Regions from separate parts of the Catenulispora yoronensis genome, predicted to be linked through region 2. Evidence: riboswitches for the same ligand, from Rfam matches in the RefSeq annotation. Region 2 holds a riboswitch; the other holds the start of a gene.
The links. A riboswitch is a leader RNA that binds a small molecule or an ion and turns the genes downstream of it on or off. The one in region 2 is predicted to bind ZMP and ZTP.
Positions count from the first base shown of each region.

Region 1 (13,103 bases), on a different contig from region 2:
GTGCCCGGCCAGGGCGGCTGGTTCCGCGTCGAGGCCGACCCGGGGCGGTACATCGCGTTCTGCCTGGTGCCTGATGACGAGACGGGCAAGTCGCACGCCTCCATGGGGATGGTTACCGGGTTCACGGTGCTGGCTGACTGAATCCGTCTTCTGCGACCGTTCGACTCAAGCGGCGCGGCTCACGGGAAGACCGTGGGCCGCGCCTTCCGCATTGCCCGGCTTCGCTCTGCTGGGCAGCCCCGACCTCGCTGTGCGGGCAGCCCCGCCTACTCCCCGAGCAGCTCCGCCAACGCCGCGCGCAGCTGGCCCCACGGGAAGCGCGGATCGTCGTCCTCCGGCTGGATGAAGCGCACTCCGGCCTCGAACAGCGTCTGCGCATGGGCGTCGAACGCGGGGTGCTTCTGCAACTCCGGCTTGGCCCAGACGGTCGCCGCGATGGGCAGGCCCGCGCCGAGGTATTCGTTGAGGATTCCCAGCGCCAGCGTGTCGCTGATCCCCAGCGCCCACTTGTTGACCGTGTTGAACGTCACCGGCGCCACCAACAGCGCGTCCGGCGGCGGCAGCACGTCCGCCTCGCCGGGCCGGCGGGGCTCCACGCGGACCGGGTAGCCGGTGGCGACGGAGACCGCCGCCGGGTCCAGGAACCGCTCCCCGGAGGGCGTGCACAGGACGCAGACGGTCCACCCGTCGGATTGCAGCCCCGGCACGGCCTCGGGGTGCGACAGCAGTTCCGCGGCGGGCGGGGCGCCGCACGCGATCAGGTAGAGCACAGGCACAGTCGGGTCCTCCCGGCTTGTCAGGGACATTCTGTCGTTTCGTCCGCGACGCCCCCGCGGTGGGGGGCATGATGGGACTCGAATTCAGGACGTTCCTCATTTGAGAGGCCCAGCATGGCCACCTACGAGCCGGAGACCGACGGCGGTCGCATCCGCCGCCTCCGCAAGCGCGCCGGCCTGACCCAGGCCGAGTTCGGGCAACTCATGGGCCGCTCCCAGGGATGGGTGTCAGGCATCGAGAACGGCGACATCGAGTTGGATTCGGTGACCCTGATCGTACGCGCCGCGAGCGTGCTGAAGGTCTATCCCAACGAAATCACCGGCCGCCCCTACGATCCCGGCACCCCGGCCGAGGACCGCGGGCACCGGGCCATCCCGGCCATCCGCCGCGTGGTCTCGCGGCACGACCTGCCCCCGGACTGGCCGGCCGACCCCCGCCCCCGGCGGGAGCTGCGCCAGGCCGTGGCCGAGCTCACGGTGCTGCGGATGGCGGCCCGCTACGCGGACCTCGGAGAGGCCGCCCCGAGCCTGATCCGGGAGCTCCACGCCGCCGCCTACCTCGCCCCCTCCGGGACCGAGTCCGAGCGGCTGCACGGGCTGCTGGCCCGGGCGTATCGGGAGGCTGACACGGTCGCGCACGAGCTCGGCTACGACGACCTGTCCACGCTCACCACCGAGCGCTTCCGGGCCGCCGCGGACCGGGCCGGCGACCCGTGCCTGGCAGTGGTCTTCGACTACCTGCGGGTCCGGGACCTGTGGGCCGCGGACCTGTGGCCGGACGCCCTCGGCGTGATCGACGGCGCGATCGGCGCGATCGGCGAGCCCCGCAGCGACGCGCAGGCCTCGGTCTGGGGCTCGCTGCAACTGCGGGCCGCCATCACCGCGGCCCTGTCCTCCGACGAGACCGAGGCCTGGCAGCGGATCGCCCTGGCCGCCGAGACCGCCGAGCGGATCGGCGACGGCTGCGACCCCTACAAGCTGTGCTTCGGCCCGGCGAACGTCGCCATCCATGGCGTGGCGGTGGCGGTGGAGGTGCGCGACGGCGCGCGCGCCGTCCAACTCGCCTCGCAGGTCCGCATGCCCCCGAACTTCCCGGCCTCCCGCCGCGGACGGTTCCACCTCGACTTCGCGCGTGGATGGATTTACTACGGGGGATATGAACAGGCGCTGAACGAGATTGAACGAGCAGAGCGCATCGCACCGTTGTTGGTCCGGAACAACCCCGTGGCCAAGGCCGCGGTACGGTCCCTGCTCAGCCATGAGCGGCGCAGCCAGCGCGAGCGGCTGCGGCGCATCGCCGGGCGGATGCACATTTCGTGAAGGGGGTGGGGTGAGCAGGGGACCGGAATCAGTCCAGGCGCCGCAGCTCCTTGCGGTAGCGCACGCCGTTGGCGACATAGCGGGCCACCGCGTCGTCGAACGCGCCCTCGGCGACGGCGTCCTCGCGGATCTTGGCGGGGACGCCCAGAGCCATGGCCCGGGCCGGCACCTCGACGTTGTTGCCCACGACGGCACCGGCGCCCACAAGCGCCCCGCCGCGCACGATCGCCTTGTGCAGCACCACGGACCCCGAACCGATCAGACATCCGTCCTCCACCACGCAACCCTCCAGGTGCGCGATGTGACCAACGACACAATCCGAGCCGATCACTGTGGGCAACATCTCAGTGGCGTGGACGACGGTCCCGTCCTGGATCGACGTACGGTCGCCGATCGTAATCCTGCCGTAATCGCCACGAAGTACCGCGCCAGGCCATACTGTGCTTCCCGCACCCACCTTGACCTGGCCGATCACGGTCGCCTCCGGGTGGATGTAGGCCTCGGGGTGGATTTCCGGCACTGCGTTACCGATTGCGTAGACGGCCATGGTTGGTCATCCTTCCTGGGTGTGACTGCCGTGATGTCCGGAACAAAGGGGGATGGATCGGTACTCGAGCGACACCGGATCACCGGCCCGGATCACCTGTTCGGGTCTGTTCCGGGGTGTCGATTGCGTAACGGGTCTTGAAGTACGGCACAATCTGCGCTTCAGCGGGCACAATCGCGCTCCTTTCCGCGTTACTGCGCTGACGGCACAACGCCGACGGCGTTCGCGCGCAGACGGTAGCGCACCGTATGTGCCGGCCGCCGGAGGCGCCCCGCCGCCACCGCACAGAACAGCACCAACACGACGACTAACAGCCGTCAGGGGAGAGGGATCGAGAATGGCTACCGACTACGACACACCGCGCAAGACCGACGACGACCTCAACGAGGACAGCCTGGAGGAGCTGAAGGCCCGCCGCACCGACAAGGCCGCGGGGCTGGCGGACCTGGACGAGGGCGACAACGAGTCCCTCGAGCTCCCCGGAGCGGATCTGTCGAACGAGGAGCTGTCGGTCCGCGTGTTGCCGCGCCAGGCCGATGAGTTCACGTGCACCAGCTGTTTCCTGGTGCATCACCGCAGCCAGCTGGCGCGGGAGAAGGGGAACGAGATGATTTGCAAGGACTGCGCCTGATGCGGGTGTAGTCGCGGAGGTAGTCTCTGTGCCCCTCGGGCCCCGCTATGGCGGGGCCTTCGTCTTTTCCCGGCGCGGATCGCGGGCTGCTGGAGCCCGCGCCGAGCGCCGGCCCGCAAGCACCGACCGGGCAAGCACCAACCACGCAAAGTACCGACCGCGCAAAGTACCGACCGCGCAAAGTACCGACCCCGCAAGCACCGACCGCAGAACCGCCGCCGCCGACCGCTATCGCCGCGCCAGCGCCTTGGCGAGCTTCTCCGGCCGCCGCGTCGACAAGTACAGATACGGCGTCGGGTCGGCGGGGTCGCTGACCTCCACCTTGACCGCCGTCCGGACGTAGCCCCGCAGCAGCATGAAGGCCCGGGCGTCGGCCTCCGTGGTCCGCAGCCGGCGCGCCGCTTCGGCGTCCAGGGCGGTGGCTGCCCCGAGCGCCGTGAGAGGGAGACGTGCCGGACCGGCTTCCAGGAAGCCGTCGTGCACCCGGACTGCGACGCGGCCGTAGGCGATCACCAGAGCGGCGCAGACGACGGCCGTCCCGGCCATCGCGACCAGGGCCGCCGGCGCGCTCGCGCGCAGAAAGATCAGGCCCGCCATCACCGCGGCCAGGGCCGTGATCGCCCACCACGCGGGCGGGGCGGTGAGGCGTTCCTCATAGCTGCTGGTGTCCGTGCCTGCCATGCCGACAATCTGCCATATCCGGGCCTTGCCGACCGGGGTGGGGTGGACGGTCCCGCGCTCAGGCGCCTCCGGGGTCGTCGGAGCGCCGGTCCGAGGCGTCCCAGCCCGGTACCGCGGTGATCGAGGTGGGGTCGACGTCCCATTCCCGCCCGCCTCCGGGCGGCCGGAGCCAGGCGCGGGCCCGGGTGTAGGCCATCAAGCGGCCGATGCGGCCTTCGGCGTCGCGGACGAGGGTTCCGACCTGGGGACGTCCGTCCGTTTCGGGGGTCTTCATGGACTTCATACCGAGGAAGTTAGGACGGCCGGGCGGCTCGGATATCAGTGGAAGTGATACGGCGCGGATACAGAGAGTGGACGACGGCCCCCCGATCGGGTGTGAGCGTGGCCACGCGGGGTCGGTGGGGGGCGGCGCTTGCCGGTAGATTCCTCCCCGTGAGACCTGCCTCGACCACTCCGCCGCCGGACGCCGTCATGCCGGAGAAGCACCCCAACGCCCCCGCCGCCGGTACCAAGCTCGGTTCGCATTACTCGCGCTGCTTCGGGTGCGGGGATGACGCGCTGGGCGGTCTGCGGGTGTCCTCCACCGTCGGTGAGGGGGTGAGCGTCACCACCGAGTTCACCGTCACCGAGAACCACCAGGGCGCGCCGGGCCTGGCCCACGGCGGCCTGCTGGCCCTGGCCTTCGACGAGGCGCTGGGCGCGGTGAACTGGCTGATCGGCGCCATCGCCGTGACCGGCCGCCTGGAGACCGACTACCTGCTCCCGGTCCCGGTCGGCACCACGCTGCACATCACCGCGCAGTGCGACGGGATCGCCGGGCGCAAGATCTTCACCTCCGCCGAGGGCCGCCTGGACGGCCCGGAGGGCCCGGTCGCGGTGCGCGCCACCGCGATCTTCATCCAGGTCGGCGTCGACCACTTCCTGTCCAACGGCCGCCTGGAGGACGTGCAGGAGGCCATGCACGACCCCGAGCAGCTCCGGGCCGCCCGGGCGTTCGAGGTCAATCCGTAGTGGCGCCGGTGGACGTCCTCATCCAGCGGCTCGATCCCACATTGCCGGTGCCCGCGTACGCCCATCCGGGGGACGCCGGCGCCGATCTGCTCACCACCGTGGACGCCACCCTGGCGCCGGGGGAGCGGGCGGTGCTGCCCACCGGGATCGCGATCGCGCTGCCGGACGGCTACGCCGCCTTCGTGCACCCGCGCTCCGGGCTGGCCGCGCGCTGCGGCGTCGCGATGGTGAACGCGCCGGGCACCATCGACGCCGGGTACCGTGGAGAGATCAAGATCATCCTGGTCAACCTGGACCCGCGCGAGCCGGTCGTGCTCCGGCGGGGCGACCGGATTGCCCAGCTTGTAGTACAAAAGGTCGAGAAGGCGGTCTTCCACGAGGTCGCCGAGCTCCCCGGGTCGCACCGCGGAGAGGGCGGTTTCGGTTCGACCGGCACGGCGGCGGGAACACCCGTCTAGATCCCGCGCGTTTCCCCTAGAGAGGCCGTGTGACGGTACTCTCACCGGGGCCGCGCGACGACAGGCGCACGCCTCCGTGGAGCAGAGCGCTGCGTCAGTGGGACGCAGAGATAGAGAGAGTGGGAAGCCGTGGTTTTCCGACGCGGACAGAAGGCCGAATCCGGCCGGCGCGACCGGGTGAGCGAGGCCGACGCCTACGGCGACCTGAGCGAGGCCAAGGAGGAGGAGCGCAAGCTCACCCTCGCCGACGTCTCGCGGGCCGCGGGCCCCTGGGACTTCAACGAGGTCGAGGACCCCAAGGCCGGCCGCGTGGACCTGGGCGCCCTGCTGGTGCCCGCGGTCGAGGGCATGGAGCTGCGCCTGGAGATGGCCGACGCCGACCAGGTGATCGCGGCCACCGTGGTGGCCCGCCAGTCGGCGGTGCAGCTGCAGGCGTTCGCCGCCCCGCGCAGCGAGGGCATCTGGGCCGAGGTCCGCGGCGAGATCGCGCTGGAGATCTCCAAGCAGGGCGGCACCGTGGACGAGCGCGAGGGGCCGTTCGGCGTGGAGCTGCGGGCCCAGGTGCCGGTGCAGGCCCCGGACGGCAGCCGCGGCATCCAGCTGGTGCGCTTCATCGGCGTCGACGGCCCGCGCTGGTTCCTGCGCGGCGTGGTCTCCGGCCAGGGCGCGGTGCAGCCGCAGGAGGCGCGTGACATAGAGCACGTCTTCCGCGACACCGTGGTGAGCCGGGGCAATTCGCCCATGGCCCCCCGCGACCCGATCCCGCTGCGGATGCCGGCCGAGGCCCAGCAGGCCATGCAGGCCCAGGCCGACGCCGAGGCCGGCGAGCCGGGCAACCAGTACGAGCAGGGCGACCTGAACCCGTTCCGGCGCGGTCCGGAGATCACCGAGACCCGCTGAGCGCGGCCGGGGCGGTCGTCCCGGTGTGAGCCGGATCGCGTGGATCCGGCCCCAGGAGTGACAAGCGGGCCGAGCAGTCCTGTTCAGGGCGGCTCGGCCCGCTACAGTTCGCAGTATGTCCTTGGAGAGCGGCCAGCGGGCCGAACCGACGAGCCGGGGCCGCCACGCCGGGCCGACGGACCACGACACGCAGCGCGACCAGGAAGCCTTCGAAGGGGTCATGCAGACCGCGCTGGACGGCGTGGTCGTGGACGTGACGCTGGGCGCCGAGGAGGCGGCCAGGGTAGCCGCGGCCAAGGAGGCCGAGGCCAAGGCCTACGAGGACGCCGTCAAGAAGGCCTTCGGCGGCAAGATGGGCATGGCCGACGCCGGCCTGCCGGCCATCGTCTTCCTGATCGTCTACACCGCCACCAACAACCTGAACCCGGCCGCCATCGGCTCGGTGGCGGTCGCGGTGGTGATGTTCGCGATCCGGCTGCTGCGTCGCGAGACCCTCCAGCACGCCTTCTCCGGCCTGTTCGGGGTGCTGGTGTGCGCGGCCTTCGCCAAGTTCTCCGGCCACGCGCAGAACTACTATCTGCCCGGCATCCTGATCAACCTCGGCTCGTTCCTGCTGTTCGCCGGGACCGCGCTGTTCCGCTGGCCGATCGTCGGGCTGATGATCGGACCGATCACCGGCGAGATGACCACCTGGAAGCAGGTGCCCGGCCGGCTGCGCGCGTTCACCAACGCCACCTGGCTGCTGGCCGCGCTGTTCGCGGTCAAGCTCGCGGTGCAGGTGCCGCTGTACCTGACCCACCACACCACCGCGCTCGGCGTGATGAAGCTGGTCCTGGGCTACCCGCCGTACCTGGCCTGCCTGTACTTCGCCTGGCAGATGATCAAGAACGCGCCGCCGCCGGTGATGCCCGAGTCGGCCGAGGACGCCGAGCCGACCGAGGGCGCCGAGGCCGCGGTCGAGGGTAACGATCCGGCGTAGGGCCGCAACGCGGGGCGGTCGCCGACTCGTCACAACGGCATGCGACGACACGTCCTCAACGCCTTGTCCGCTCTTGCCGCGGTGACTGCCCTCACAGTGTCCGGCTGCTCGTCGAGCGCCTCCAAGTCCGCCTCGGCGGGCGCGAAGGGCGCCGCGGCGTCCACCCCGGCCACCCCGGCCAAACCCTCCCCGTCGATCGAGGCGGTGTGCCTCCAGGGCGTGGCCGGCGTCGACAAGACGGTCACCCATTTCCCCGGCGGCAACGGCCACACGGTCGAGGCCTACACCACCGGCACCGGCCCGATCGGGGTGGTGCTGGCGCACCAGGTGGACTCCACCCTGTGCCAGTGGTCCGACATCCGGAACGACTTCCCGGACAAGGACTACACCGTGATGGCCATCACCATGGGCGGCGGCATCGACACCGACGTGGTGAAGGCGGTCGAGAAGCTGCGGGCCAAGGGATTGCAGAAGATCGTGCTGGTCGGGGCCTCGATGGGCGGCACCGCGGTGCTGACCGCGGCCGGGGAGATCACCCCTCCGGTGCAGGCCGTGGTCTCGCTGTCCGGACCGGCGGGGTACGGCAACGCCGACGCCTACGGCTCGGTCGAGAAATTCCAGATACCGGTCGCGTTCTTCGCCGGGGAGCAGGACCTGACCTTCGCGACCGACGCGCAGAAGATGTACGACGCCGCCACCGAGAAGGACAAGACGATCCACATCCTCAAGGACGACCCCGACCACGGCGTCGACCTGTGGCCGCAGGTGAAGGACGAGGTGTTCTCGTTCATCACCAAGCACACGCAGTGACCCGGCGCCGGTGCCGGTGCCGGTAACGGCGAAGGGCCCGCGGGAGCATTCCCGCGGGCCCTTCGGCACGTCATAGGGCTAGTCCGCCTGCTCCTCGCCGGCCACGGCCGGCGACAGCAGCTCCTCCAGCTCCTCCTCGCGGTCCACGTGCGCCACGAACAGCAGCTCGTCCAGCGCGGCGAGGGGCTCCTCCGGCGTCGGGATCAGCACCCGGCCGCCGCGGATGATGGTCACCAGCGCGGTGTCCTCCGGCCAGGCCACCTCGCCCACGGTGGTGCCGACCAGCGCGGTGTCCTTCGGCAGGGTCAGTTCCACCAGGTTGGCGTCGCCCTGGCTGAAGCGCAGCAGCCGGACCAGGTCGCCGACCGAGACGGCCTCCTCGACCAGCGCGGACAGCAGGCGCGGGGTGGACACCGCGACGTCCACGCCCCACTTCTCGTCGAACATCCACTCGTTCTTCGGGTGGTTGATCCGGGCGACCACCCTCGGCACGCCGTACTCGGTCTTGGCCAGCAGCGACACCACCAGGTTGGCCTTGTCGTCGCCGGTCGCGGCGACCACCACGTTGCAGCGCTGGAGCGCCGCCTCGTCCAGCGAGGAGATCTCGCAGGCGTCGGCCAGCAGCCATTCGGCGGTCGGCAGGCCCTCCACCGCGATCCGCGACGGGTCGCGGTCGATCAGCAGCACCTCGTGGCCGTTCTCCAGCAGCTCCTTGGCGATGGAGCTGCCGACGTTGCCCGCCCCGGCGATTGCGACACGCATCAGGCGCCCGGTCCCTTCGCGAAGACTTCCTCGACCCGCGCCACGTCGTCGGGGGTCACCATGACCTGCACCAGGTCGCCGTCCTGCAGCACGGTGTCGGCGGCCGGCAGCACGCCCTCGCCCAGCCGGGTCAGGAACCCGATCCGGACGCCCGCGGCCTCCTCCAGCCGGGCCACCCGGTGGCCCATCCAGCCCGGGTCCACGTGCACCTCGACCAGCGCCACCTGGCCGCTGGGGTCGCGCCACATCTCGGTGGAGCCGGCCGGCAGCAGGCGCCGCAGCATCTGGTCGGCGGTCCACCGCACGGTGGCCACGGTCGGGATGCCCAGGCGCTGGTATATCTCGGCGCGGCGCGGGTCGTAGATGCGCGCGCAGACGTTCTCGACTCCGAAGTTCTCCCGAGCCACTCGCGCGGCGATGATGTTCGAGTTGTCGCCGCTGGACACCGCGGCGAACGCCGCGGCCTCGGCGATCCCCGCCTCGGCGAGGGTGTCGCGGTCGAATCCGGTGCCGGTCACCCGGCGGCCCGCGAAATGCGGGCTCAGCCTGCGGAAGGCTCCCGGGTCCTGATCGATGACCGCGACCGTGTGGCCGAGATCCTCCAGGCTGTGCGCCAGGGTGGAGCCCACCCGGCCGCACCCCATGATGACGACGTGCACGTTCGACCCTCTCGGGAGACTTCGGACGATGAGACTTTCGATGTTCGTATCTCGACGGTACTACGGGGTGTGAAGGCTCGTTCGCACGCCCGGCGGTGGGCGCGGACCGCACCCCCTAGGCTGGACGCGTGAACCGACCCGCAGCACGCCGCAGCCCGTCCGAGGCCGATTCCGGCCGCCGTACAGCCGCCCAGAACGGCCGCGAGGAGCGCCCCGGCGGCGACGGCTCCCGCGACGGCTCCCGGGCCGGGCGGGGGCGCCCGGAGCGCCCGGAGCGCCCGCAGAGCCCGTCGGAGCGGCCGGACCGGTCCCGGTCGCGGCGGGACCGGCCGGAGCGGGCCGGCGACGCCGTCGGCACCCGGATCGAGGTCGAGGTCGGGCCGCCCGGCCACGGCGGCTTCTGCGTCGCGCGGCACGAGGGGCGCGCGGTGTTCGTGCGGCACGCGCTGCCCGGCGAACGGGTGGTGGCGGTGGTGACCGAGGGCGACGCGAAGGACTCCTTCTGGCGGGCCGACGCGGTGGAGGTCCTGGCCGCCTCCGAGGACCGGGTGGAGCCGCCGTGCGAGTACGCCGGGCCCGGCCGCTGCGGCGGCTGCGACTGGCAGCATGTCGCCTACGAGGCGCAGCTGCGCCTCAAGGGGCAGGTGGTGGAGGAGCAGCTGCGCAGGCTCGCGAAGCTGGACCGCGAGGTGGTCGTCGAGGAGGTCGGCTCGCCGTTCGGCTGGCGGACCCGGGTGCAGTTCGCGGTGGACGCCGACGGGCAGCTCGGCTTCCGCAAGCACCGCTCGCACGAGGTCGTGCCGGTGGAGGAGTGCGCCATCGCGTCCGCCGGGGTGGACGAGGTCGGGGCGCTCCAGCGGGACTGGCCCGGCATGGAGACCGTCGAGGTGATCGCCGCGACCGGCTCGGCGGACCGCGCCCTGGTGGTGACGCCGCACCGCGGGGAGCAGATGCCGTATGTGGACGCCGACGTGAAGGTGTCCGTCCTGCGCGGCGTCTCGCGGAACACGCACATTTCCGGGGTGCAGCGGATCCACGGCCGTCCCTATGTGCGCGAGGTCGCCGAGGGGCGCACCTGGCGGGTCAGCGGCAGCGGGTTCTGGCAGGTGCATCCGGCGGCGCCGGACGTGCTCACCGAGGCCGTCCTGGACTTCCTGGAGCCGGCCGCCGGCGAGGTCGCCCTGGACCTCTACTGCGGCGTCGGCCTGTTCGCGGTGCCGCTGGCCGAGGCGGTCGGCGAGGACGGCGCGGTGCTGGCCGTGGAGCTGGACCGGCAGGCGATCAAGGACGCCGCGCACAACCTGGGCTTCGAGGAGGACGTCGAGGAGAGCGCCGAGTTCCCGTGGGTCGATCTGGTCGAGGGCTCGGTCGACGAGGTGCTCGCCGACGACGGGTACGTGCCGGACCAGGCGGACGTCGTCGTCCTGGACCCGCCGCGGGCCGGGGCCGGGCGCGAGGTGTGCGCGCGGATCGCGGCGCTGGCGCCGCGCGCGGTCGCGTACGTGGCCTGCGACCCGGCCGCGCTGGCGCGCGACGTGGCCTACTTCGCCGACGCCGGCTACGAACTGATCGATCTGCGCGCCTTCGACCTGTTCCCCATGACTCGGCATGTGGAATGCGTGGCGCTCCTGGAACCCGTCCAGCGATAGCATCTTCTCAACGCGACTGGCGCAGAACGCGCGTTTTTATAGGCAAGCGTCCTATAAGGCACGCGCGAAGGTGGAACGAACCACCGGGAAGCGAGAATTCAGAGCGGGCACCGTGCGCCTGGGTGTCCTTCCGGACGATGACGCCCGAGGAGGCATCACATGCACTCGCCCGCCATTCCCGAACTCGCCGCCGAAGACCCGGAGATCGCCGGCCTCATCGAGGACGAAGCACGCCGCCAGTACGAGAAGATCCGGATGATCGCCTCGGAGAACTACGTCTCCACGGCGGTCCTGGAGGCTTCCAGCACGGTCCTGACCAACAAGTACTCCGAGGGCTACGCCGGCCGTCGCTACTACGAGGGCCAGCAGTTCATCGACCCGGTCGAGAGCATCGCGATCGACCGGGCCAAGGCGCTGTTCGGCGTCGACCACGCCAACGTGCAGCCCTACTCCGGCTCCCCGGCGAACCTCGCCGTCTACCTGGCCTTCCTGAAGCCGGGCGACACCTTCATGGGCGCCGGCCTGGCCGCCGGCGGCCACCTGACCCACGGCTCGCCGGTGTCGGTGACCGGCAAGTGGTTCAACCCGGTGGCCTACGGCGTGTCCCGCGAGACCGGCATCGTCGACATGAACGACGTCCGCGACCTGGCGCTCAAGGAACGCCCGAAGGTCATCTTCTGCGGCGGCACCGCGATCCCCCGGATCATCGACTACCCGGCCTTCGCCGACATCGCCAAGGAGATCGACGCCATCCTGGTGGCCGACATCGCCCACATCGCCGGCCTGATCGCCGGCGGCGCCCACCCCTCCCCGGTCGGCTACGCGGACGTGATCACCACCACCACCCACAAGACCCTCCGCGGCCCCCGCGGCGCGATGATCATGACGACCGAGGAGTACGCCACCCCCATCGACAAGGCCGTCTTCCCCGGCCTGCAAGGCGGCCCCCACAACCACACCACCGCCGGCATCGCGGTGGCACTACGCGAGGCGGCGCAGCCGGCGTTCCGCGTCTACGCGGAGACGGTCGTGGCCAACGCCAAGGCGCTCGCCACCGCCCTCACCGAACGCGGCTGGGACCTGGTGTCCGGCGGCACCGACAACCATCTGATCCTCGCCGACCTGACCCCGAAGGGCGTCACCGGCAAGGTCGCCGCCAAGGCCCTGGACGCGGCGGGCATCGAACTGAACTACAACTCGGTCCCCTTCGACCCCCGCAAGCCTTTCGACCCGTCCGGCATCCGCCTGGGCGCCGCCGCGATCACCACGCGCGGGCTGCTGCCCGAGCAGATGGGACAGATCGCGGGGTGGATGGACGAGACGGTGGAGGCTGCCGCCAAGGGCGACACTGAGCAGTATGCGCGGATCGCTGGTGAGGTGCGGGAGCTGATGACGCAGTATCCGATGCCGGGGTGGGTGTGAGGGCTGGAGATTGAAGGGTTGAGGAGTTGAAGGGTTGAGAGAAGGCGCTGCTGGCTTGTGGTCGGCAGCGCCTTTTTGGTTGGAAGTCGATCAAAAGTTAGTCAAAGGCTGAGGATCAAGGTCAAGAGCTGGGTAAGGCAGGCGCCTCCGGCGAGGGCCTCTGATCCCTCGGAGAACTGGCGCTAGTCCATAGGGGGGTCTAGTCAGTCCCTGCGCTGGCGGTTTGTGGGGTGGGGGTTTGTTCCCCTCGCTCACGTCGGCAGCCCTACGGGTACAGCACCGCCGCCCAGGTATCAAGTCCATGCCGTTGCGGTGATGGTTGTTGGACTGCGGTTGGGCTTGCATGAACTTGACACCTGGTCGGCGGTACTGTAGGCAGAGCCCTGCCGACGTGACCGAGGAGAACAAACCAAAAACCCAGGGAGAGGACTGAAGGATCCGGGGGCGGTGGGCGGCTACTTCAGCCATCTGGCCGCCGGTGGGGCAAACCTTCGGCCA
Region 1 is NZ_BAAAQN010000113.1:1,528-14,630, forward strand. Features, by position in the region: gene ABD481_RS45570 (hypothetical protein) at 1-141, shown strand, start outside; gene ABD481_RS45575 (flavoprotein) at 267-776, opposite strand; gene ABD481_RS45580 (helix-turn-helix domain-containing protein) at 891-2,096, shown strand; gene ABD481_RS45585 (gamma carbonic anhydrase family protein) at 2,125-2,643, opposite strand; gene ABD481_RS45590 (DUF4193 domain-containing protein) at 2,981-3,274, shown strand; gene ABD481_RS45595 (DUF3093 domain-containing protein) at 3,503-3,955, opposite strand; gene ABD481_RS45600 (hypothetical protein) at 4,014-4,238, opposite strand; gene ABD481_RS45605 (PaaI family thioesterase) at 4,427-4,966, shown strand; gene dut (dUTP diphosphatase) at 4,966-5,424, shown strand; gene ABD481_RS45615 (DUF3710 domain-containing protein) at 5,554-6,324, shown strand; gene ABD481_RS45620 (DUF3159 domain-containing protein) at 6,440-7,303, shown strand; gene ABD481_RS45625 (alpha/beta hydrolase family protein) at 7,385-8,113, shown strand; gene ABD481_RS45630 (potassium channel family protein) at 8,192-8,875, opposite strand; gene ABD481_RS45635 (potassium channel family protein) at 8,875-9,534, opposite strand; gene ABD481_RS45640 (class I SAM-dependent RNA methyltransferase) at 9,663-11,183, shown strand; ZMP/ZTP riboswitch at 11,186-11,314, shown strand; gene glyA (serine hydroxymethyltransferase) at 11,343-12,605, shown strand.
Region 1: it holds a riboswitch for ZMP and ZTP, as region 2 does, so the genes downstream of both, glyA (serine hydroxymethyltransferase) here and ABD481_RS02935 (bifunctional 5,10-methylenetetrahydrofolate dehydrogenase/5,10-methenyltetrahydrofolate cyclohydrolase) in region 2, are expected to answer to the same signal.

Region 2 (15,331 bases):
AGGCCGATGACGTTCTTCACCACGCCGCCGAGCTCCACGCCGGTGACGTCGCCGACGGTGTAGGTGCGGAAGTAGGGGCCGTTGGTCGCGGTCTGGAGCCGCAGCGCCACGTCCTCGTCGCGGCTGGCCACCACGGAGGCGGCGGGCTGGCGGCGGGCGATCTCCGGGGACAGGTTGGGGCCGGACAGCACCGCGACGCGCTCCCGGCCGAAGCCGGTGACTTCGCGGATGACCTCGGTCATCCGCTTGGCGGTGCCCACCTCCAGGCCCTTCATCAGCGACACCAGCACGGTGTCCGGGCCGATCCGGCCGCCCCAGGCGGTGAGGTTCGCGCGCAGCGTCTGGGCCGGCACGCTCAGGAACGCGAACTCGGCGCCGGCCAGGGCGTCGGCCGGGTCGGTGGTGGCGCGCACCGCGTCCGGCAGCCGCACGCCCGGGAAGTAGTCGGGGTTCTCGTGGCCGGCGGTGATCGCCGCGACCTGGTCGGGCCGGCGGCCGACCATCACGACGTCGTTGCCCGCGTCGGCCAGGACGATGCTCATCGCCGTGCCCCACATCCCGGTGCCGAAGACGGCGCAACGCCTCATGCGGTGTCGACCTGCTTTCCGATCTCGTCCTCGCCGGGCAGGCCGGCGGTGGTGTGGCCGGCCGTGTCCTCGACGGCTTCAACGACGGTGGCGCCGAAGGCGTTCCGGGGGCGCGCGCCGTCGCCGTTCGCACCGTGCTCCGAAACGTACCGTGTCGCGGGCGGTTCCTCGCCCCGGAGCTTCGCGAGCAGCTCGGTGATGGCGTCCATGATGCGGTCGGTCGCGGTCTTCAGCGTCTCGGCGGTGACCGGGACGGTGCGCAGGTCGTCGAGGTCGACCGGGGGTCCGGCCAGCATGATCATCCGCTTGCGGGGCAGCAGGTGCGGCTTCTTCTCGCTGTAGGCCAGGATCTCCTGCGGGCCCCACTGGGCGACCGGCACCACCGGACAGCCGGTGGCCAGCGCGATCCGCGCCGCGCCGCTCTTGGCGGCCATCGGCCACAACGCGGGGTCGCGGGTGATGGTGCCCTCCGGATACATCGCCACCGCCTCCCCGGCCTCGACCGCCGCGATGGCGTCGCGCAGCGCGTTGGCGGCGTCCGCGGTGTCCCGGTACACGGGGATCTGCCGGGCCGCCCGCAGCACGCCCCCGACGAACTTGTTGCGGAACACCCCGGACTTGGCCAGGAACCGCGGGATCCGGCCGTTGCCGTACACGAAGTGGCCGAACGCCAGCGCGTCGACGTGCGACAGATGGTTGGCCGCGATGACCACTCCCCCGCTGCGCGGGATGTTCTCGCCGCCGCGCCAGTCCCGCTTCATCAGCAACCGGAGCAGCGGCAACAGCACGACGGAGATGAAGCGGAACGCCGGGCCTTGCTTCCTGGGCGGCCGGTAAGGGGTGGATGAGGGCATCCACCAAGTGTTGCCGAGGGCCGGGCCTCGGAACAAGTAGCGGGGTCTGCGCCCCGGCATGACAGGATCAACGCATGCCCCGGTCAGCCCCTTCCGACCCTTCCGAAGCGACACGCTGGTGTCTGGTGGTTCCGGTGAAACGGTTGGGACACGCCAAGAGCCGGCTGGGCGGCCCCCGCGTTCCACCAGCCCTGCGCGAGCAACTGGCGCTCGCCTTCGCGACCGACGCGGTGAGCGCCGCCCTGTCCGCTCAACGCGTGACCGCCGTCCTGGTGGTGACCGACGACCCGACAGCAGGAGCGGTCCTCGGCGCCCTGGGCGCGATAGTGGTGCCGGACGAACCGGACGCCGGCCTCAACGCGGCCTTCGCCTTCGGGGCCCGCACCGCGCGGGCGAAACTCGGGACCGACATCGGCGTCGCCGCGTCAGCTGCTGATCTTCCGGCTTTGCGGAGCGGGGAGTTGGACATTGCGTTGGGACGCATTGTCGACAAGCTCCACGAAATCGACGAGGGAGATATCACCCTCACCCGTCATCACAATAAGCGCTTTTTCGTTCCCGATGCGCACGATATCGGCACCACGATGCTTTTCGCGCCACCGGGAGTGGAGTTGGCTCCCCGTTTCGGCGGACCGTCCAAGACAGCGCACAGCGCATCCGGCGCCATCGAGCTGACCGGCCCGGACATCAGTTCGCTGCGACGCGACGTCGACACTGCCGAGGATTTGGCGGCTGCGCTACTACTTGGAGTGGGACCCGCCACCGCGATGGTGTGGAGCCAACGGGATGGGTCAGGAGCGGGGCCGGGTGTATAAACGGTCCGTGACGAGCACAGAGGTCCAAGCCACCGCTCGGGTTTTCGACCCCGCGACGCGCACCGGCACCGTTCTCCTGGACGACGGCACTGAGGTTGCTTTCGACGCTGCTGCCTTCAACGCTGGTGGGCTGCGGTTGCTGAGGTTGGGTCAGCGCGTGCGGATGCGGCGGGATGAGGGTGGGCGGGTGACGGTTTTGACGCTGATTACGTTGCCGTTGCCGGTGGGGTTGGTGTAGCAGGCGAGGTTCGTGTAGGTGGGGTTGAGTCTGCTGGGTTGAGGTTGAGAGCCAGGCAAAGTCAAAAGCTGGGTAAGGCAGGCGCCTCCGGCGAGGGCCTCTGATCCCTCGGAGAACTGGCGCTGCTCCATAGGTGGGCCCGGCTAGTCCCTGCGCTGGCGGTTTGTGAGGTGGGGGTTTGTTCCCCTCGCTCACGTCGGCAGCCCTACGGGTACAGCACCGCCGCCCAGGTATCAAGTCCATGCCGGAACCTTGTTGTTCTGGCGCTGCGGTTGCGCTTGCATGAACTTGACACCTGGTCGGCGGTACTGTAGGCAAAGCCCTGCCGACGTGACCGAGGAGAACAAACCAAAAACCCAGGCAGAGGTCTGACAATCACTGGGTAGGAGGCTGGGCGCCTTGCTGACTACGGCCGCCGGGAAGGTTCAAAGCAAACCCAAAGGCTGAAGACCTCGCGAAGGCGGTCAGTCGAAGTCCTGCCCCACCGGTGACTGAAGGTCGGCCTCACCGGGGGCTGAAGGGTCGGCACCGCTGAAGGCTGGCCTCACCGGCCGCCGCAAGATTCTCCTCGCCGAAGGCTGGCCCCCACCGGCAGCCGAAAGGTCGGCCCCGCCAAAGGTTGGCCTCGCTGGCGGCCGAAGGTTGGCCCGCCAAAGGTTTGACCTCACCGGCAGCCGAAGGTTGGCACTCCCCAGCGGTCGAAGGTTTGCCCCACCGGCGGCCGCAAGGCTGAAGCGTGCCGCCTCCGCCCCCGGATCCTTCAGTCCTCTCCCTGGGTTTTTGGTTTGTTCTCCTCGGTCACGTCGGCAGGGCTTTGCCTACAGTACCGCCGACCAGGTGTCAAGTTCATGCAAGCCCAACCGCAGCGCCAGAACAAAGAGTGCGGGCATGGACTTGATACCTGGGCGGCGGTGCTGTACCCGTAGGGCTGCCGACGTGAGCGAGGGGAACAAACCCCCACCCCACAAACCGCCAGCGCAGAGACTAACCAGACCCCCCTATGGAGCTGGCGCCAGTTCTCCGAGGGATCCGAGGCCCTCGCCGGAGGCGCCTGCCTTACCCAGCTCTTGACTTTGCCTGGCTCTTGACTGGCTCTTGACTTCAACTAACGCTCGACCCTCGACCCAAACACCGCGAGGCGGCATCCCAGTCACCCGGAACACCGCCTCGTACCGGCCCACACGGCCCCACACGGCCCACACAGCCGACACGGCCCACGCAGACCCAAAAAACCCACGTAGAGGAGCGCAGACCCAACTACCGCTTAGCAGCAGTCTTCTTCGCCGGCGCCTTCTTCGCGGTGGTCGCGGTGGTTCGCTTAGCAGGCGCAGCCTTCTTCGCCGGGGCCTTGGCGACCTTCTTCGCGACCGGTCGGGCGGCCGCCTTCTTGGCCGGGGTGGCCTTCTTGGCCGGGGCCTTCTTCGCGGTGGCGGCCTTCTTCGCCGCCGCCTTGACGACGGTCGCCTTCTTGGCGGCGGCCTTCTTCGCGGGGGCTGCCTTCTTGGCGGGGGCGGCCTTCTTCGCGACGGTCTTCTTCGCGGCGACGGCCTTGGTGGCGGTCTTCTTGACCGGGGCGGCCTTCTTCGCGGGTGCCTTGGCCGGGGCCTTGGCGGCGACGGCCTTGGTGGCGGTCTTCTTGGCCGGAGCGGCCTTCTTCGCCACCGCCTTGGCGGTGGTCGCCTTCTTCGCCGTGGTCTTGGCGGCGGCCGGGGCCTTCTTGTCGCCGTTGACGATGTCCTTGAAGCCCTGGCCGGCCTTGAACTTCGGCGCCGAGGAGGCCTTGACCTTCACCGACTCACCGGTGCGGGGGTTGCGGGCGGTGCGAGCCGGGCGCTTGACCTTCTCGAAAGAGCCGAAGCCGGTGATGGAGACCTTCGTCCCACCGGCCACCGAGGAGACGATCGCGTCCAGGACCGCGTCCACCGCGTCGCCGGCGTCCTTCTTGCTCGCGTTGAGCTTGTCGGCGACGGCCTCGATCAGCTGGGCCTTGTTCATGTCTACCTACCCTTGGGCTGTTGGTGCGTTTTCGCTCTGATTTCGGCCGTACGTCGCATCCTTGCTCCGTATCAGAACCAATCGCACCGTATGGGGGCGCCAGAGGGCGAATCAAATACCTAGGGGTTAAATCACCCTTGTGTCGCAGTGTTTTTCCCAGAAGGGGTGTCTGCGGGGCTTGTGGCGGCCTCCGGGACGAGCGCCGACAACTCGCTGAAAAACGCTTCCAGCCGATGGGCCGCGACCGTCACGTCATGCCGCGCCAGGGCGGTGATCGCGAGCACTCTCTTGGTGAGTTCGGCCCGTCGCGGCGCCGGGATCCGTGGGTCGCCCAACGCCTTGTGCGCGTCCTTGAGGCGCGCGGCGAAGGCCGCGTAGCGCGAAGGACGAGGCCGAGAGGGGAGATCCGAGGGCATTCACCAATACTGCCCTCGGGAGCGGCCGAAGCAGAAACCGATCAAGACCGAGGGGCGCCGGTCCCGGACCGGCGCCCCTCGGTGTGGTGCTCGCTGTAGTGCTCACTGTGGTGCTTCAGCGGTGCTTCAGCGGTGCTTCTGTGGTGCGTGCTGCTGCTCGCCCCGGTACTCGCCGTACTGTCGAGCCTCAGGCAGCCTCAGACAGCCGCAGGCAGCGTACGCGGCTTGTAAGCCGGCCGCTCCGTCTCGAACTCGTCGATCACCTCGCCGTGGCGCAGCGTCAGGCTGATGTCGTCCAGCCCTTCCAGCAGGCGCCACCGCGTGTAGTCATCCACCTCGAAAGTGAACACATGCCCCTCGACGCGCACCTCGCGCGCTTCGAGGTCCACCGTCACCTCAGCCTCGGGGTGGTTCTCCAACAACTTCCACAACAGCTCGATGTCGTCCTGCGCCAGCACCGCCGTCAGCAGCCCGTCCTTGGCGGAGTTGCCGCGGAAGATGTCCGCGAAACGCGCCGAGAGCACGACCTTGAACCCGTAGTCCTTCAGCGCCCACACCGCGTGCTCGCGCGAGGAGCCGGTCCCGAAGTCCGGTCCGGCCACCAGGACCGAGACGCCCTGGTACTGCTCCTGGTTCAGGATGAACTCGGGGTCGGCGCGCCACGCGGCGAACAGCCCGTCCTCGAATCCGGTGCGGGTGATGCGCTTGAGGTACACCGCCGGGATGATCTGGTCGGTGTCGACGTTGGACCGGCGCAGCGGCAGCGCGCGCCCCGTGTGCGTCGTGAACTTCTCCATGTCCTGCCAGCTCCTTCTCGTCGGCCGGTTCAGGCGGCCAGGTCCGACGGGGACGACAGCGTCCCCCTGATCGCGGTGGCGGCGGCGACCAGCGGCGACACCAGGTGGGTGCGGCCGCCCTTGCCCTGGCGGCCTTCGAAGTTGCGGTTGGAGGTGGACGCCGAGCGCTCGCCGGGCGCCAGCTGGTCGGGGTTCATGCCCAGGCACATCGAGCAGCCCGCGAAGCGCCATTCGGCGCCGGCCGCCAGGAACACCTCGTGCAGACCCTCGGCCTCGGCCTCCAGCCGGACCCGCGCGGAGCCCGGGACCACCAGCATCCGCACGCCGTCGGCGACCTTGTGGCCCTTGATGACGGCGGCCGCGGCGCGCAGGTCCTCCAGCCGGCCGTTGGTGCACGAGCCCAGGAAGACGGTGTCGACCCTGATCTCGCGCAGCGGGGTGCCGGCCTCCAGGCCCATGTATTCCAACGCCTTGCGGGCCGCGGTCTTGTCCACCTCGGCCTCGAAGTCGGCGTCCGGGTCCGGGACCGAGGCCGACAGCGGCAGGCCCTGGCCGGGGTTGGTGCCCCAGGTGACGTACGGGGTCAGCGCGTCGCCGTCGATGACCACCTCGGCGTCGAAGGTCGCGCCCTCGTCGGTGCGCAGCGTCCGCCAGTACTCGACGGCGGCGTCCCAGTCGGCGCCGGCCGGCGCGTGCGCGCGGCCCTTCAGGTAGGCGAAGGTGGTCTCGTCCGGGGCGATCATCCCGGCCCGGGCGCCGGCCTCGATGGACATGTTGCAGACCGTCATCCGGCCCTCCATCGACAGCTTCTCGATGGCCTCGCCGCGGTACTCCAGGACGTAGCCCTGGCCGCCTCCGGTGCCGATCCGCGCGATGACCGCCAGCACCACGTCCTTGGCGGTGACGCCCTCGCCCAGCGCGCCGGTGACCGTCACGGCCATCGTCTTGAACGGCTTGAGCGGCAGCGTCTGGGTGGCCAGCACATGCTCGACCTCGCTGGTGCCGATGCCGAAGGCCAGGGCGCCGAAGGCGCCGTGGGTGGAGGTGTGGGAGTCGCCGCAGACCACGGTCATCCCGGGCTGGGTCAGGCCCAGCTGCGGGCCCACCACGTGCACGATGCCCTGCTGGGCGTCGCCGAGCGGGTGGATCCGCACGCCGAAGTCCGCACAGTTCTTGCGCAGCGTCTCGATCTGCAGCCGGGACACCGGGTCGGCGATCGGCTTGTCGATGTCGAGGGTGGGGGTGTTGTGGTCCTCGGTGGCGATGGTGAGCTCGGGGCGCCGCACCTGGCGGCCGGCCGCGCGCAGGCCGTCGAAGGCCTGCGGCGAGGTCACCTCGTGCAGCAGGTGCAGGTCGATGTAGAGCAGGTCGGGCTCGCCGTCGGCCGAGCGGACCACGTGGTCCGCCCACACCTTCTCGGCCAGGGTGTGGGGCATCGTCGCTCCTGTCTTTCCCACTACGGTTCGCATCTGTCGCCATCGGCGGCCCGGGGATTCGATCTTTCCGGGCCGGACGCCTTGCGTCTCGGGATCTGAGACGGCAGAATTCGGTCTATGGACAACTCTAGCGGAGTCGGCGTCCTGGACAAGGCCGCCGTCGTACTCAGCGCCTTGGAGGCGGGCCCCACCACCTTGGCGGGACTGGTCACGGCCACGGGTTTGGCCCGTCCCACGGCCCACCGTCTGGCCGTCGCACTCGAACACCATCGTCTCGTATCCCGGGACATGCAGGGCCGGTTCATCCTCGGCCCCCGACTGCAGGAACTGGCCTCGGCGGCCGGCGAGGACCGGCTGCTGGCCGCGGCCGGACCGGTGCTGGCCGCGCTGCGCGACCACACCGGCGAATCGGCGCAGCTCTACCGGCGCCAGGGCGATCTGCGGGTCTGCGTCGCGGCCGCCGAGCGCATGTCAGGGCTGCGCGACACCGTGCCGATCGGCTCGGCGCTGCCGATGACCGCCGGCTCGGCCGCGCAGATCCTGCTGGCCTGGGAGGAGCCGGACCGGCTGCACCGCGGGCTGCAGGGCGCCCGGTTCACCGCCACCACGCTGGCCGGCGTGCGGCGGCGCGGCTGGTCGCAATCGGTGGCCGAGCGCGAGCAGGGCGTGGCCTCGGTGTCGGCGCCGGTGCGCGGACCGAACAACCGGGTGATCGCGGCGGTGTCGGTCTCCGGGCCGATCGAGCGCCTGACCCGGCAGCCGGGGCGGCTGCACGCGCAGTCGGTGGTGGAAGCCGCGGCGCGGCTGAGCGAAGCGGTGAAGCGCGGCTCCTGACCGGAGCGCGCAGGACTCGTACCAGTCGGCGCGCATGGCGCACACTGGTCGCGTGGGATTCATTCGGGATCGACGACACAACGGCGTGTCCGTCGCCCGGCTCCGGCCGATGGCCGCGGTGCTGGCGACGATGGCCATGGGCACCGCCGCGGGATGCTCGGGAAGCAGCACCCGGGCCGATTCCCGACCCGCCATCTCCACAGTCTCCACAGTCTCCACCGCTTCCAACACGTCCAATGCTTCCAACACTTCCACCGCCTCCACCGCGGGGGTATCAGCGGTCAGACTCGACGGCGCGGTCTACGGACGGCCTGCGGACGGCGGCACTCAAGTCTTCGCCGCAACGGAGAACAACACGGTCTACGCACTCTCACCGACCGACGGATCGGTGAAGTGGAGCAAGCACTTGGCCGCACCGTTCCGGCCGCACGGATGCGGGAACATCGTCCCGCTGGGGATCACCGGGGCCCCGGTCTACGATCCCGATTCCCATCTCGTCTACGTGGTCACGGAGGACCCGGACGCGAAGCACGTCCTGTACGGACTGGCCGCCTCGGACGGCCACGTGGTCTCGCAAGTAGAGGTCGACGCACCGGTCGGCGACCGAGCCTTCTTGCAACAGCGCCCCGCACTCACCTTGTGGCACGGACATGTGTTCGCGGTCTTCGGCGGTCTCGCCGGCGACTGCGGCGACTACACCGGCGCCGTCGCATCCGTCGACACCGCCACAGGATCCGTGCATTGGTTCGAGGCCTCGACCTCCGGACGCGGCGGCATGTGGGCGCCGGGCGCACCCGGGATCGGCGACGACCGCTTGTATTTCTCCATCGGCAACGGCAACGCCGACAAGGCGGGCGAGCCCTTCGACGGCACCGACTCGGTCGTGGCGCTGGACGAGAACGCCCAGCGCGTGGACCTGTTCGCGCCGACGTCCTGGGCCGCCGACAACGCCAACGACGCGGATCTGGGTTCGATGAACCCCGCACTGGCCGCCGGACATGTGATCATCGCGGGGAAATCAGGACAGGGATATCTGCTGGACCCGGAGCACCTCGCGACCACGACCCCGACCACCTTCCCGGCCTGCGCGGCCTTCGGAGCGGCGGCGGTCGACGGGGACGTGGTCTACCTGCCGTGCGCGGACGGCACACGCGCCTTCCGGATCAGCGCCCAGCCGACCGCGCTCTGGCACGCGCCGAAGGCCAACGGACAACCGGTGCTGAGCAACGGACGGATCTGGGTCACCGACTGGGACGACGGCGAGCTGTACGCACTCGACCCGGCCACCGGCGCCACCGACCGCCGCTTCGCAGTCGGCACGCTGCCGCATTTCGCCACCCCGACCGTCGTCGGCGCCAAGCTGTTCCTGGGCACGACGGACGGCGTGGCGATCGTGACTCCCTGAATCAGCGGCGCCCGAGCTGCCGCCGCGCCGCCGCGACCGTCTGCTCCAGCAGCACCGCGATCGTCATCGGCCCGACCCCGCCGGGCACCGGCGTGATCAGGCTCGCCGTCCGCGCGGCGGAGTCGAAGTCCACATCACCGACGTTGCCGGGGTTGTAGCCGGCGTCGATGACGACGGCACCGGGCTTCACGGCGTCACCGGTGAGGAAACGCGGCTTGCCGACAGCGGCGACCAGGACATCGGCCTGGCGCGTCAACGACGCCAGGTCGGCCGTCTTCGAGTGGCAGTACGTCACCGTCGCGTCCCGCGCCAGCAGCAGCATCCCGACCGGCTTGCCGAGGATCGGGCTGCGGCCGACGACCACCGCGTGCTTGCCCGCGAGCTCGACGGAGTACGCCTCCAGCAGGCGCATGATCCCGCCCGGCGTGGCGGAGGCGAATCCGGGTTCGCCGAAAGCCATCGCGGCGAAGGAGTGCATGGTGACGCCGTCGACGTCCTTCTCCGGCGCGATGGCCTCGAACGCGGCGCGCTCATCGATGTGCGCCGGGACCGGGTGCTGGAGCAGGATTCCGTGGACCCGCGAGTCCTCGGACAGCTCGGTCAGGACCGCGACGAGTTCGGCGGTGGTCGCCGACTCCGGCAACTCCACATGCCGGGAGTCGATGCCGGCCTTCGCGCTGCGGCTCTGCTTCATCCGCACGTAGGTCACGGAAGCGGGGTCGGCGCCGACCAGCACAGTGGCCAGACACGGCGTGACGCCGGTGACGGCCTTCAGCGCCGCGGCGTCCGCGGTCGCCTGCTCGACGATGCGGCGAGCGACCGCGGTGCCGTCCATCAGCACGGCGGAGGTGGTCTCGGTCATGGGCGTGCCTCCTGGGCGTCGTCACTACGAATCGCCCAGGCGCACGGCAGAAGACCAGAGGGTCGGGCCGCTCCCCGGTGGTGACCCACCTCAGCGCCAGTCACGGCCTGACGCAGAGCTTACCCGCGGCCCGCCCCACCCCGCCGAGCCGTAAATCAGGACTCACGCATCCGGAGCGATCTTCGCCATCACATTGATGATGCGGTCCATCGCGTCGCCGCCCTGGGGGTCGGTCAAGTTCGCGAGCATCTTCAGCGTGAAGCGCATCAGCATCGGGTGCGACAGGCCGCGCTGGGTGGCCAGGCTCATCACCTTCGGGTTGCCGATCAACTTCACGAACAGGCGGCCCATCGTGTAGTAACCGCCGTAGGTGTCCTTCAGCGCGCGCGGGTACGCCGACAGCGCCCGCTCCCGCTCAAGGCCCACCGGACGCGCCAGCGCCTGCGCGATCACGTCCGCCGCCAGCTCCCCGGACTCCATCGCGTACGCGATGCCCTCGCCGTTGAACGGGTTCACCATGCCGCCGGCGTCGCCGACCAGCAGCACGCCGCGGGTGTAGTGCGGCTGCCGGTTGAAGCCCATCGGCAGCGCCGCGCCGCGGATCGGCTCGGTGCGGTTCTCGTCGTTGAAGCCCCACTCCTCCGGCGTGTTCTTCAGCCACGCGCGCAGCAGATCCGGGTACTTCACGTTGCGGAACGACTTGGTGGTGTTCAGGATGCCCAGGCCCACGTTGGAGGTGCCGTCGCCCATGCCGAACACCCAGCCGTAGCCGGGCAGCAGCCGCTCGCCGTCCCACAGCTCAAGCCACGACTCCAGGTAGTCGTCATTGGTGCGCGGGGACTTGTAGTACGTGCGGTAGGCCACGCCCATCGGGCGGTCGTCGCGCTTGTGCAGGCCCAGCGCGATCGACAGCCGGGTGGAGTTGCCGTCGGCGGCGACGATCAGCGGGGCGTGGTACGAAGTCTCGCGCTTCCCGCCGTCGGCGTCGGTGATGCGCGCGGTCACACCGATCACCCGGTTGCTGCGCGGGTCCACGACCGGACCGGTGACGTTGGTGTTCTCCCGCAGCCGGGCCCCGGCCTTCTCGGCCTGCCGGGCCAGGATCTGGTCGAAGTCGGCGCGCGGGCGCACCAGGCCGTAGTTCGGGTACGCGGCCAGGTCCGGCCAGTTCATCTCCAGCCGCATGCCGCCGCCGATGATCCGCAGGCCCTTGTTGTGCAGCCAGCCGGCCTCCTCGGAGGTGTCCACGCCCATCCGCACCAGCTGCTTCACGGCGCGCGGCGTCAGGCCGTCGCCGCACACCTTCTCGCGCGGGAACTGGGACTTCTCCAGGAGCAGCACGTCCAGGCCGGCGGTCGCCAGGTGGTACGCGGTCGCCGAGCCCGAGGGCCCGGCGCCGACCACAATGACGTCGGCGACGTTCTCCGAAGGCACGGTCGCGTTGCCGGCCGGGGCGGGGGAAACAGATTCGGCGGTCACGAGGCCGATTCTAGGCCCCCGACATGCAAGCTATGGCGCTTGCCCACCCTCACTGGGAGCGGGCTTCAATCTCGCGGTGTTGTCCTGCGCCGGATGGTCCTTGCCGGCCGGCCCGGCGGCGAACGCCAGCAGCAGGTTCGCGGTCACCCGCTGCGCGAAGGCGTGCGCCGGCCCGTCCATCTTGTCGGTGCACCCGCCGTCGACCAGCGCGCAGTTCCAGCGCATCGTGCCGGTGGCGAACACGCCGGCGCCGGAGGGCACGGTGTAGTAGGCCGCGTCGGCATAGGACTTGGTCTTGCGGCAGGTGATCGGCGAGTGCGAGATGGCCTGGATCGGGTGCGGGGTGCCGCTGTCGGAGACCACGCGGTCGTACTCGACGCCCACCAGCCCCTTGAACGCCTGGCCCGCCTTGGCCCCGGTGCCGGCCAGCAGCCAGGACGACGGGTCGTAGACGACGAAGTCCGCGTTGGCCGGATTGCACTCGTAGAGCACGCCGGTCAGCACGTTCTCCGGCCGCGGCTGCGGCGGATAGCGCCAGTCCTGCGTGGCCTCCGCCGGATTGGTCACGTGCATCGGGTCCTCGGCCGCGTCCTTGTAGTCGACCTGGACGCGGTCCTTGCCCAGCGGCGAGTCCTCGAACCGGATGTGCCGGAAGACGGCATTCGCTCCGAGGAAGGCCACGTTGGTCCCGGCGTCGCGCGCCTTGGTGACGGTGTCCCGCATCTGCGACGACCAGTACTCGTCATGCCCCAACGTGACGATGGCCCGGGCGCCCTGGAACAGGCCGGGGTCCTCGTGCAGGTCCAGGTCGGTGGCGTAGGCGAGCTGGAGGTTGTGCTCCGCGGCCACCTTCTCGGCGAAGACGATCGAGGACTGCTCGTAGGTCTGGAAGCGGTCGGCGCCCGTGGTGTCGTAGGGCCGGTCGAAGGACACGATGCGGGCCCGGTGCGCGTAGTCGTTCTTGGGGCCGCCGCTGTAGAGGTCGAAGCCGCCGTAGGAGTTGTAGGCCTGCCAGGTGGTGACCGCGTTGATCAGCACCACCTTGCCCGCGGTGGATGTCGACTTGACGGTGATCGGCACGAACCGCGAGCCCTTGGCGAGCGCCTTGCCGGGAATCCCCACCGGGTCCAGGCGGATCAGGTAGGAACCCTCCGGCCAGCCGCCGGTCGGCACCGTCAGCGACGGCTGCCAGGCGGTGCTGACGGTGTTCACCTGCGCCTTGACCGTCGCCGCGGGCTGGATCCGGCCGGGCGTCGCCGCGGACTTCCAGACCTGGCGGCCCTGCGCGCCGTTGTAGTACCCGATGCGGAACGCGGTGGCGGTGAACTGCTGCGCGATGGTGTTCACGTACAGCTTGAACGGCTGCCCGGAGGTGACGGCGACCTGGTCGGCGAAGCCCTCGATGCCGTGGTCGTCGCCGCTGTCGATGCCGGCCTTCCAGGCCGGCGCGCCCGGCTGCGCGTTCTCCGCCTTGACGTCGAGGGCGCCGGCCGGCGCCGCCGGGGCGACCGCCGGACCGCCGGACGTCCCCGCGGCGGCCCCACCGGGACTGCTAGTACTCGGACCCGACTTCTTCGAGCCGCCCCCCGAACACGCCGCCGCCGATGCCACCAGGAGCACCACGGCGGCGAGTGCTGCCGCCCGGCCTATTCGAGCCTTCACAGGCTCAATCTTCCTTGATCCCACGATGCAATGCGACGATTCCGCCAGTCAGGTTACGGAACGCGACGCGGCGCCATCCGGCCTTGCCGATGATCGCGGCGAGTTCGCGCTGGTCCGGCCAGGCCCGGATGGACTCGGCGAGGTACACGTAGGCGTCCGGGTTCGAACTCACCTTCGTCGCGACCGCCGGCAGCGCCTTCATCAGGTACTCGATGTAGACGGTGCGCAGCGGCGCCACCGCGGGCCGGGAGAACTCGCAGACCACCAGCCGCCCGCCGGGCTTGGTGACCCGCAGCATCTCGCGCAGCGCCGAGTCCGTGTCCTGCACGTTGCGCAGGCCGAAGGAGATGGTGACGGCGTCGAAGACGCCGTCCCGGAACGGCAGCCGGGTGGCGTCGCCGGCCGCGAACGTCAGCTGCGGCAGGCGGCGCTTGCCGACCTGGAGCATCCCGAGCGAGAAGTCGCAGGACACGGTCTGGGCCCCGGCGTTGTGGAACGGCTGGGTGCTGGTCCCGGTGCCGGCCGCGAGGTCCAGGACGCGCTGCCCGGGCCGGGCGGCGACGGCGTCGCGCACGGCGCGGCGCCACAGGCGGGTCTGGCCGAGCGCCAGGACGTCGTTGGTCAGGTCGTAGCGTTCGGCCACGCCGTCGAACATGGCGGCGACTTCGTGGGGCTGCTTGTCCAGCGATGCTCGGCTCACGCGGCCGATTCTCTCACCCGGGCCGGCGGCCTCAGACCTTGCGGTGCACGATCGTCCCGTCCAGCACGGTGATCACGCAGCGGCCGTGATCGATCAGCTGCCGGTACGGGTCGGCGTCGGCCGGGTCCGGCACCGCGAACACGGCGAAGTCGGCGCGCACGCCGGGCTCCAGCCGTCCGACCCGCTCCGGGCCCTCGGTCAGGCCCAGCGCGGCGGCGCCGCCCAGGGTCGCGGCCTCCACGATCCGGTGGTCCAGGTCGTCGGCGGTGTAGCCCTGCTCGCGGGCCACGACGCGCAGCGCGCGGGCCTCGTCCAGCAGGTCCAGCGACGGCGAGGAGGCGGCGGAGTCGGTGCCGATCCCGATCGGCGAGCCCTCCGCCAGGTAGGCGGCCACCGGCGGCTCTCCGGCCTCCAGGATCCGGTTCGAGCGCACGCACAGCGCGACCGCGGTGCCGCGCTCGCGCAGCAGCGCGCGGTCGGAGGCGCTGACGTGGATGCCGTGCGCGATGTGGCAGTCGGCGCCCAGCGCGCCGCGCGCGTCGGCCCACTCCACCGGGGTCAGGCCGGTGCCGCGGTCCAGGACGTCGGAGAAGTCCAGCCCGAACTGCTTGGCGTTCTGGGCGAACGGCCCGGTGCCGGTCAGGACGTACTCGGACTCCTGCGCGGTCTCGGCGATGTGCGGGTGCAGCCGCTTGCCGCGCTCGTGCGCGATGGCGACGCAGTCCTCGTACACGCCGGTGCTGATGGTGAACGGCGTGTGCGGGGAGACGCCCCGGACCGGCACGCCGGCGCCGTCGACCGCGGCGAGGAACTCGGAGCGGCGCCCGGCGGCCCAGGAGGCGTCGTCGGCGAAGACCGCCTCGATGTAGGACACGCCGCGGATCCCGCTGCGGGCGATCGCGGAGAGCACGACCGGCTCGGTGACGATGTCCGCGACCGCGGTGGTCCCGGTCTCCAGGTACGCGTGCAGGCCGCGGCGCGTGGACTCCTGCCACATGGCGTCGGTGAAGGTGGCCCGGCGCGCGACCATCTGGTGCAGCCACTCGGGGAACGGCAATCCCGAGGAGGCCAGGTCGCCGAAGTCGAAGTACTGGGTGTGGGCGTGGCTGTTGACCAGCCCGGGGGCCAGGATGCCGGGCCAGTCCCGGACCCGGGCGCCCGGATGCGCGGCGGTCAGGTCGGCGCGGGTGCCGACAGCCGTGACGCGGCCGTTGTCGACGAGGATCGCGCCGTCGCGGATCGGGGCGGAGG
Region 2 is NZ_BAAAQN010000002.1:320,239-335,569, reverse strand. Features, by position in the region: gene ABD481_RS02985 (NAD(P)H-dependent glycerol-3-phosphate dehydrogenase) at 1-587, opposite strand, end outside; gene ABD481_RS02980 (lysophospholipid acyltransferase family protein) at 584-1,441, opposite strand; gene cofC (2-phospho-L-lactate guanylyltransferase) at 1,516-2,256, shown strand; gene ABD481_RS02970 (hypothetical protein) at 2,228-2,494, shown strand; gene ABD481_RS02965 (HU family DNA-binding protein) at 3,752-4,489, opposite strand; gene ABD481_RS02960 (SCO5555 family protein) at 4,621-4,905, opposite strand; gene leuD (3-isopropylmalate dehydratase small subunit) at 5,103-5,702, opposite strand; gene leuC (3-isopropylmalate dehydratase large subunit) at 5,732-7,138, opposite strand; gene ABD481_RS02945 (IclR family transcriptional regulator) at 7,256-7,972, shown strand; gene ABD481_RS02940 (outer membrane protein assembly factor BamB family protein) at 8,025-9,377, shown strand; gene ABD481_RS02935 (bifunctional 5,10-methylenetetrahydrofolate dehydrogenase/5,10-methenyltetrahydrofolate cyclohydrolase) at 9,379-10,239, opposite strand; ZMP/ZTP riboswitch at 10,266-10,353, opposite strand; gene ABD481_RS02930 (geranylgeranyl reductase family protein) at 10,402-11,718, opposite strand; gene ABD481_RS02925 (N,N-dimethylformamidase beta subunit family domain-containing protein) at 11,749-13,380, opposite strand; gene ABD481_RS02920 (demethylmenaquinone methyltransferase) at 13,385-14,080, opposite strand; gene ABD481_RS02915 (amidohydrolase family protein) at 14,112-15,331, opposite strand, start outside.